Marinomonas mediterranea MMB-1: one gene and its partner. Each later gene encodes a partner of the first gene's protein in a complex. Links are inferred from orthologs where the notes say so. Each region holds a gene or a part of one and is shown in the gene's direction. Other genes may lie near its edges.

What was found. The genes of interacting proteins can lie anywhere in the genome.
Region 2: the proteins of rne (region 1) and eno are in contact, whole or in part, in a solved structure (PDB 2FYM), measured with the Escherichia coli proteins. The link is inferred for Marinomonas mediterranea MMB-1 from one-to-one orthologs.

What each region holds. Positions count from the first base shown.
Region 1 is NC_015276.1:2,179,775-2,184,070, reverse strand. Bases 159-4,009 are described here. They hold rne (ribonuclease E), read left to right. Parts: upstream 159-521; coding sequence 522-3,809; downstream 3,810-4,009. Other genes in these bases: MARME_RS10045 (SulP family inorganic anion transporter), read left to right, coding at 3,898-4,009; MARME_RS22295 (hypothetical protein), read right to left, coding at 159-477. Outside these bases: 23S rRNA pseudouridine(955/2504/2580) synthase RluC, read right to left, coding at 1-53; more of MARME_RS22295, read right to left, coding at 82-158; more of MARME_RS10045, read left to right, coding at 4,010-4,296. UniProt on the Escherichia coli protein: Endoribonuclease that plays a central role in RNA processing and decay. Required for the maturation of 5S and 16S rRNAs and the majority of tRNAs. Also involved in the degradation of most mRNAs.
Region 2 is NC_015276.1:1,316,573-1,319,989, forward strand. The notes cover bases 130-3,101. They hold eno (phosphopyruvate hydratase), read left to right. Parts: upstream 130-953; coding sequence 954-2,249; downstream 2,250-3,101. Other genes in these bases: MARME_RS05930 (CTP synthase), read left to right, coding at 130-886; MARME_RS05940 (septum formation initiator family protein), read left to right, coding at 2,354-2,632; ispD (2-C-methyl-D-erythritol 4-phosphate cytidylyltransferase), read left to right, coding at 2,629-3,101. In the rest of the region: more of MARME_RS05930, read left to right, coding at 1-129; more of ispD, read left to right, coding at 3,102-3,318; ispF (2-C-methyl-D-erythritol 2,4-cyclodiphosphate synthase), read left to right, coding at 3,365-3,417. UniProt on the Escherichia coli protein: Catalyzes the reversible conversion of 2-phosphoglycerate (2-PG) into phosphoenolpyruvate (PEP). It is essential for the degradation of carbohydrates via glycolysis.

The sequences.
Region 1 (4,296 bases):
AACCGGACCTTTGTTTTGGTAGGTTCGACGACAACTTTGTCTTTGTTATCCAAAGAATGGTTTCCTTTATAATTGAAGCACTTAGTTTTTACTGCTATATTCAGTTCCGCAGAGGGTAAGAGGCAACAAAACGCCTCGAAGAAAACGTATGATACCGAATTTACTACCACCAGAGCGATACTCTGGCTCATATCTTACCTCTGTAACAGTTAAGCTTAAATAATAAACCGCATGAATCGAGAGAAGTCGACCATGGGTTGCCTGATTTTGTAGTTCGTTTGACTGAGTACGAGACGCTTTCAAAATAAAAAGTTGCTGAAAGCCATTGATGACAAAATACAACCGTAAAATGACGTAACTAGCTAAGATATAACCAGTCCACTGATATAATTTCGCAGTAGATCCTCTTTGCGTGTTACCCATCAACAGATATGTTGTGTCCGCCGTACTTGGAAAAGCACTATTTTTCAACGCCACTCAAACCGCTCCCTCTGTTCGTGACTAAACAGAGTTCAAAATTAATGATTAGAATGCTAATAAACGCGACGCAACAAGAAGAATTGCGCGTTGCACTAGTGGATGGCCAGCGCCTTTATGATTTAGATATAGAGTCCGGGTCAAGAGAACAGAAAAAAGCAAATATCTACAAAGGGAAAATCACACGCATTGAGCCTAGCCTCGAAGCGGCGTTCGTTGACTACGGCGCAGAACGACACGGATTCCTCCCTCTTAAAGAAATTTCTAAAACTTACTTTTCAAAAAAATCTAACTCTGACGGACGCCTAAACATCAAAGATGTTTTAACCGAAGGTCAGGAAGTCATAGTTCAAGTAGACAAAGAAGAGCGTGGAAACAAAGGTGCAGCACTGACGACATTCGTAAGTTTGGCAGGGCGATACTTAGTACTAATGCCAAACAACCCTCGCGCAGGCGGCATTTCTCGCCGAATCGATGGTGATGATCGTACGCAATTAAAAGAAGCAATGTCCGGCCTTTCAACCCCTGAAAATGGCGGCTTAATTGTTCGTACAGCGGGTGTAGGTCGCTCAACTGAAGAACTACAATGGGACTTAGACTATCTCGATACATTGTGGAGCTCGATCACAAAAGCAGCTTCAGAAAAGCCAGCTCCATTCTTGATCTATCAAGAAAGTAACATCGTTATCAGAGCAATTCGTGACTACTTGCGCGATGACATTGGCGAAGTATTAATCGACGAAAAAGGCGCCTACCAAGACGCAATCAACTTCGTTATGCAAGTTATGCCACAGTTTAAGAGTCGCATTAAGCAATACTCTGATACCACTCCGCTGTTCAATCGTTTCCAAATCGAAACGCAAATCGAAACCGCTTTCCAACGTGAAGTTCGACTACCTTCAGGCGGCTCCATCGTAATTGATCCGACTGAAGCGCTCGTATCGATTGATATCAACTCCGCACGTGCAACAAAAGGCGGAGATATCGAAGAGACCGCACTGCAAACCAACTTAGAAGCCGCTGACGAAATTGCACGTCAATTGCGCCTACGAGACATAGGTGGACTGGTTGTCATTGATTTTATCGATATGACACCACTAAAAAACCAGAAAGAAGTTGAAAACCGCATGAAACAAGCACTTGAAGCGGACCGCGCTCGAGTGCAACTAGGCCGTATCTCGCGCTTTGGACTTCTAGAAATGTCCCGCCAACGCTTGCGCCCTTCTCTAGGCGAAACAAGCGGCATTGTTTGCCCACGCTGTAATGGACAAGGCTTTATCCGTGACGTTGAATCACTAGCCCTGTCCGTACTTCGCCTTATTGAGGAAGAGTGTGCGAAAGAACGCACCGCTCAAATACGCGCAATATTACCGGTCTCTGTTGCGACTTTCTTGTTAAACGAAAAGCGTACAAACATCGCGAAAATCGAAAAACGCAATGACGTGCACATCATTTTGGTGCCAAATCCACACATGGAAACACCGCACTTCACTGTGGAGAGAATTCGCGACGACAACGCCGTAATCACTCAGGACGACAGTAGCTACACCCTTGTAGAAACTCCCGATGAAGCACCTTACGAGCCTCGCCAGGCGGTTGAGCAAGCTCGACCACAAGCGGCGGTAACAAGTATTGCTCCCAAGTCCCCTGCTCCAGCCCCCACTCCAGAACCTAAAAAAGTTGAAAAAACTGGATTGCTAACACGCATTTTCCGCGCACTGTTTGGTGCAACGGAAGAAGCGGAAACCAAAAAGGACAGCAAACCATCCACAACAACTAAAAGCCGTTCTAACCAAGGTACGCAAGGAGATAGAAACAAACGCTCCAAACCACAACGTACGAACAAACACCAAAAGCGCGATCAAGGTGACGAACGCAAACAAGAAAAACCGCGCTCGACACGCAAAACCCGTCGCGAGCAAGCGGAAGCGCAGGTAAAAACTCACGCTCCTCAAGCGAAGAAAAAAGCGCCGCAATCCGAAGAGCGCAGTGAAACCAAGCGTAAAGCGACCGTTGAAGTTGCACCTGAGAAGAAAGTTCCCGAAGTAAAAGAGCGCAAACGTACACGCAATGAAAACAAGCGTCGAAACGGTAAACTTCGTGATGAAGCAGAACTAGCAAAACAAGAAAACGCAAAACAAGAAGCTGATGCGAAAGAAGCAGCTCAAATTGAAGCTCAAGAAGGACAACGTTCCGACGCGACGTCTACAGACTCAGCTTCAACTAAAGAAAGAAAACCGCGCAGATCAAGACGCTCTCGTAAATCACCACGAGGTGATGCAGCACCGACGCAAGCAGAAGCTACTCAGCCAGCAACTGAAGAAACCTCTGTCGCTACTGAAACACCTTCTTCTGTTGAAGTTGTAGAGAGCAAGCTAGAAGCGAACACTGCGAAAAAGGAACTTGAGACTACCTCAATTCCTAAAACAGCTGCGAAAGAAGAAACGTCATCAAACGAAGAAGCACCTCAAACTACGCCAATCGTTGACGCGGAACCTGCAAAGGAAACCGCTAGTGATGACACCACTAAAAATGCAGTTGAGAATAGCGCACAACCTGCAAGCGAACCTGTTGCTGAAAGTGAACCAGTAGAGACTACAGATCCTGAAAGCACCTCTTCAGAAGCGGCGAATGCAGAAGACACAAGTGTCAAAACTGAACAGGAAGAGCCTGTAATGGAAGCAGCTCAAACTGAAACTGCACCCACTCCAGACACTGTCGAAGTAAGTTCGACAAACGAGAATCAGCAGACAGCCTCTAACGAGACCTCTTCTGATAACGAACCCGCTGTATCTACCTCCGAGGCAACAACGACAAAAGAGACTAGTACTGAAGAGGCTAACACCGAAGAAACTGATGCCAAAGAGTCTAGTACTCAGGAAAGCATTCTAGAGAAAGCGGATTCCGAAGAGTCTAGTACTCAGGAAAGCATTCTAGAGAAAACGGATTCCGAAGAGAGCTCTTCAGAGCAAAACAACTCAGTTGAAGCAGTGACAGAGACGCCTGATAGCAAGCCCGAAGCACAACCAACGCCAGAGCCCACTGCCGATCAGCCAGAGCCTACGACTCAACGAGCACGCGCCCCAAGACGCGGTCGCGGCAAGCCTGCTCCGAAAGTGACAGAAAAAAGAGCATCAGTAGAGCTACCTGAAGCAATACTCAAACAACAAGAAGAAGCTCGAAAAGCGTTGGAAGAAAAACGAGCAGCGTCGAGTGAACGTCGCGGAAGACGTCAAGGACGAGTAAAAAATGATCCGAGACTATCACGAGGAGAAGACGTACAAGCAACTCCTCCAGAAAGCGCTAGCTCCGGAACAGAGACCGCTGAATAAATTTAGCTATTAGCTCAAAAAAAGCCCGCTGCATGCGGGCTCTTTTTTATCAATCATTAATTTTGGTTAATAACTTTTATTTGGAAAAATGAAAACACTTATAGACCTATCTAGATTCAAAAACTTATCTCTCGCCGGAGATCTATTTGGCGGATTAACAACCGCAATTGTCTCCCTCCCGTTAGCGCTTGCGTTTGGCGTGGCATCTGGCGCCGGAGCAGAGGCAGGGTTATGGGGTGCAATACTGGTCGGCTTATTTGCCTCCATCTTCGGTGGCTCCACATCCCTTATTTCCGAACCGACAGGCCCAATGACGGTTGTCATGACCGCAGTACTAAGCGCAATGATTGCCGCGAACCCAGATCAAGGCGTCGCAATGGCATTTACTGTTGTGATGATGGCAGGGGTATTTCAAATTTGCCTAGGTGCATTGAAGCTGGGTAAGTACATCACACTTATGCCTTATAGTGTCATATCTGGCTTTATG
Region 2 (3,417 bases), 860 kb from region 1 along the record:
GTTAGCGGATCAAGGGTTGGATAGCTTAATCGTTGATCGTTTCAACCTAGATGGCAATATCGCCGATCTCAGCATTTGGAATAAAGTTGCTCAAGCTAAGCTTAACCCTGAAAAGCAAGTTAATATTGCTATGGTGGGTAAGTATATGGAGCTTTTGGATGCCTATAAGTCTCTTATTGAAGCAATGGATCATGCTGGTATTCATGCTCGCACGAAAGTGAAATTACACTACATTGATTCAGAGAAAGTGGAAGAAGAAGGAACGTCTATTCTAGAAGGAATGGATGCAATTTTGGTTCCTGGTGGGTTTGGTGAGCGTGGTGTTGAAGGTAAAATTCGTACTGCTCAGTATGCTCGCGAAAATAAAACCCCTTACTTAGGTATCTGTTTAGGTATGCAAGTAGCGGTCATCGAATTTGCTCGAAATGTAGCAAATCTTTCCGGTGCACACAGCACGGAATTTAACTTAAAAACAGAGAATCCCGTCGTTGGTTTGATCACTGAATGGACTAACGCAGAAGGTTCCAAAGAAATCCGGTCAGAGGAATCCGATCTTGGTGGAACAATGCGCCTTGGAGCTCAGGACTGTAACTTGGTGGAAGGCACGAAAGCATTCGAAGCCTACGGCAAGCCAGTTGTCAGTGAGCGTCATCGCCATCGTTATGAAGTAAACAACTATTATCTTGAAGCGTTAGAGAAAGCGGGTTTGACGATTTCTGGTCGTTCAGCCGATAGCTCTCTCGTCGAGATGGTGGAAATTGAAGATCACCCTTGGTTTGTGGCATGTCAGTTCCACCCAGAGTTTACTTCTACACCTCGATATGGACACGGCCTGTTCAGTGCATTTGTTCATGCTGCACTGAAGTTCGCAGGAAAAGAAAAATAACTTTTGCAAACAGGTGTTTGTGACTATTTCATTTTTATGAAGGTTCATCTAAATAAAGGGGTTTGTTATGAGTCAAATCGTTGATATTAAGGCCAGAGAAGTACTGGACTCCCGCGGTAATCCAACTGTTGAAGCGGACGTATTTCTTGAGGATGGCGCTTTTGGATCAGCGTGTGCACCTTCTGGTGCCTCTACCGGTTCTCGTGAAGCTTTAGAGTTACGTGATGGAGATAAGAGCCGTTACCTAGGTAAAGGTGTCTTAAAGGCGGTTGCTGCAGTAAATGGCCCAATTCGTGACGCTTTAATCGGTAAAGACGCAACGGCGCAAGCAGAGCTTGATCAGATCATGATTGATCTGGATGGAACTGAAAACAAATCTACTTTTGGCGCGAACGCTATTTTGGCGGTTTCTTTGGCAACTGCAAAAGCAGCGGCGGTTTCTAAAAAAGTACCATTGTATGCTCACATTGCTGACATAAACGGTACCTCTGGCGAGTTCTCTATGCCTGTGCCGATGATGAATATCATCAATGGCGGTGAGCATGCCGATAACAACGTCGATATTCAAGAGTTTATGGTTCAGCCTGTCGGCGCGCCAAACTTCCGTGAAGCGCTACGTTACGGTGCTGAGATTTTCCACGCACTGAAAAAAGTGTTAACCGCTCGCGGTCTAAATACTGCAGTTGGTGATGAGGGTGGGTTCGCTCCTGATTTGTCTTCTAATGCCGAAGCGCTTGCTGTCATTAAAGAAGCGGTTGCAGCTGCGGGTTATGAGTTAGGTAAAGACATCACCTTGGCGATGGACTGTGCTTCTTCTGAATTCTATGAAGATGGTAAGTACAACATGAAAGGCGAAGGCAAAGTGTTCTCTTCTGAAGAGTTCTCTGATTACCTTGCTGAGTTGTGTGAAGAATATCCAATCGTATCGATTGAAGATGGTCAAGACGAGTCTGATTGGGATGGCTTTGCTTACCAAACTAAGATTCTTGGGGATAAAATTCAACTAGTAGGTGATGACCTATTTGTTACGAATACTAAGATTCTTAAGCGTGGTATCGATGAAGGAATTGGTAACTCTATCCTTATTAAGTTCAACCAAATTGGCTCTTTGACCGAAACGCTTGAAGCAATCAAAATGGCGAAAGCAGCAGGTTACACTGCCGTTATTTCTCACCGTTCTGGTGAAACTGAAGACGCTACGATTGCTGACTTGGCTGTCGGTACGGCTGCTGGTCAAATTAAGACAGGTTCTTTATGCCGTTCTGATCGTGTGTCTAAGTATAACCAATTGCTTCGCATCGAAGAGCAATTGGGTGGAAAAGCACCTTATAACGGTCTTTCTGAGATTAAAGGTCAGGCGTAATTTCGTTCTGATTTTAAAAGGGAGAACATTTGTTCTCCCTTTTTTATTTTCTTTGATCTACTTTCGATGAATAATGGACGTCTTCTAACAGTATTATTTTCTTTATGACCCAGCGCATTATTCTTATTACGTTATTTATCCTAGTCTGCGTCCTGTCGTATCGCCTTTATTTTGGCGATCAAGGAATTAAACGGCAGGAAGAGTTGGCTAAGCAAGTCGAATATCAAGAGCGTATTAACGATAGGCTTAGGCAGCGCAATGATGCCTTGCGAGCGCAAGTGAGCGATTTAAGGCAAGGTGAAGAAGCGGTTGAAGAGCATGTTAGAGCGGAGCTGCAGTACATCAAAGAAGGGGAAACCTTCTATAGAATGGTCGAAAAATGAGTAAGAAATTTTGGGTTGTTATTCCCGCAGCGGGTGTTGGGAGAAGAATGCAATCTGATTGCCCTAAGCAATATTTAGACATTTCGGGAAAAACGGTCTTAGACCGAACTATTTCGGTATTTATAGAGCGCAAAGATATCGAGGGAATCGCCGTTGGTATCGGTGCCAATGACGCTTATTGGCAAGACTCTATTTGGGCGGAACACTCTAATGTTCATTCGTATGTTGGTGGGTCTGAGAGGTCTGAAACCGTGCAAAATGGGTTGTCCTTTTTGTTGGATCAACATGGCGTTACGCCACATCAATCTGTCTTGGTTCATGATGCTGCGCGTCCTCTACTTCCTCAAACGGCACTCGATAAAATTCTTAGCCATGATGGCAAGTTTGGGTGCATATTGGCCTTGCCATGTAGAGATACCATTAAACAACAGCAACAGGGAAATGCGACGATTCACTCCACGTTAGATCGACGTCTTCTTTGGCAGGCTCAAACACCGCAATGTTTTCCTGTTGGTGCATTAAAAAAAGCGTTAGAGCAAGCGGTTCAAGACGGCGCATTGATCACAGATGAAAGCTCGGCTATGGAAAGGTTGGGCTGGCAGCCTGCGCTTATAGAGGGCGACGTACTCAATTTTAAGATAACGTCGCCTGATGATTTAATGTTAGCGAGAGCGGTTCTTCGTTAAGCGCGTACCTGACGCGTATTTATACTCGCTATTACTTGGAGAATATATGACACCTTTTCGTATTGGTCATGGTTTTGACGTTCACAAATTTGGACCAGG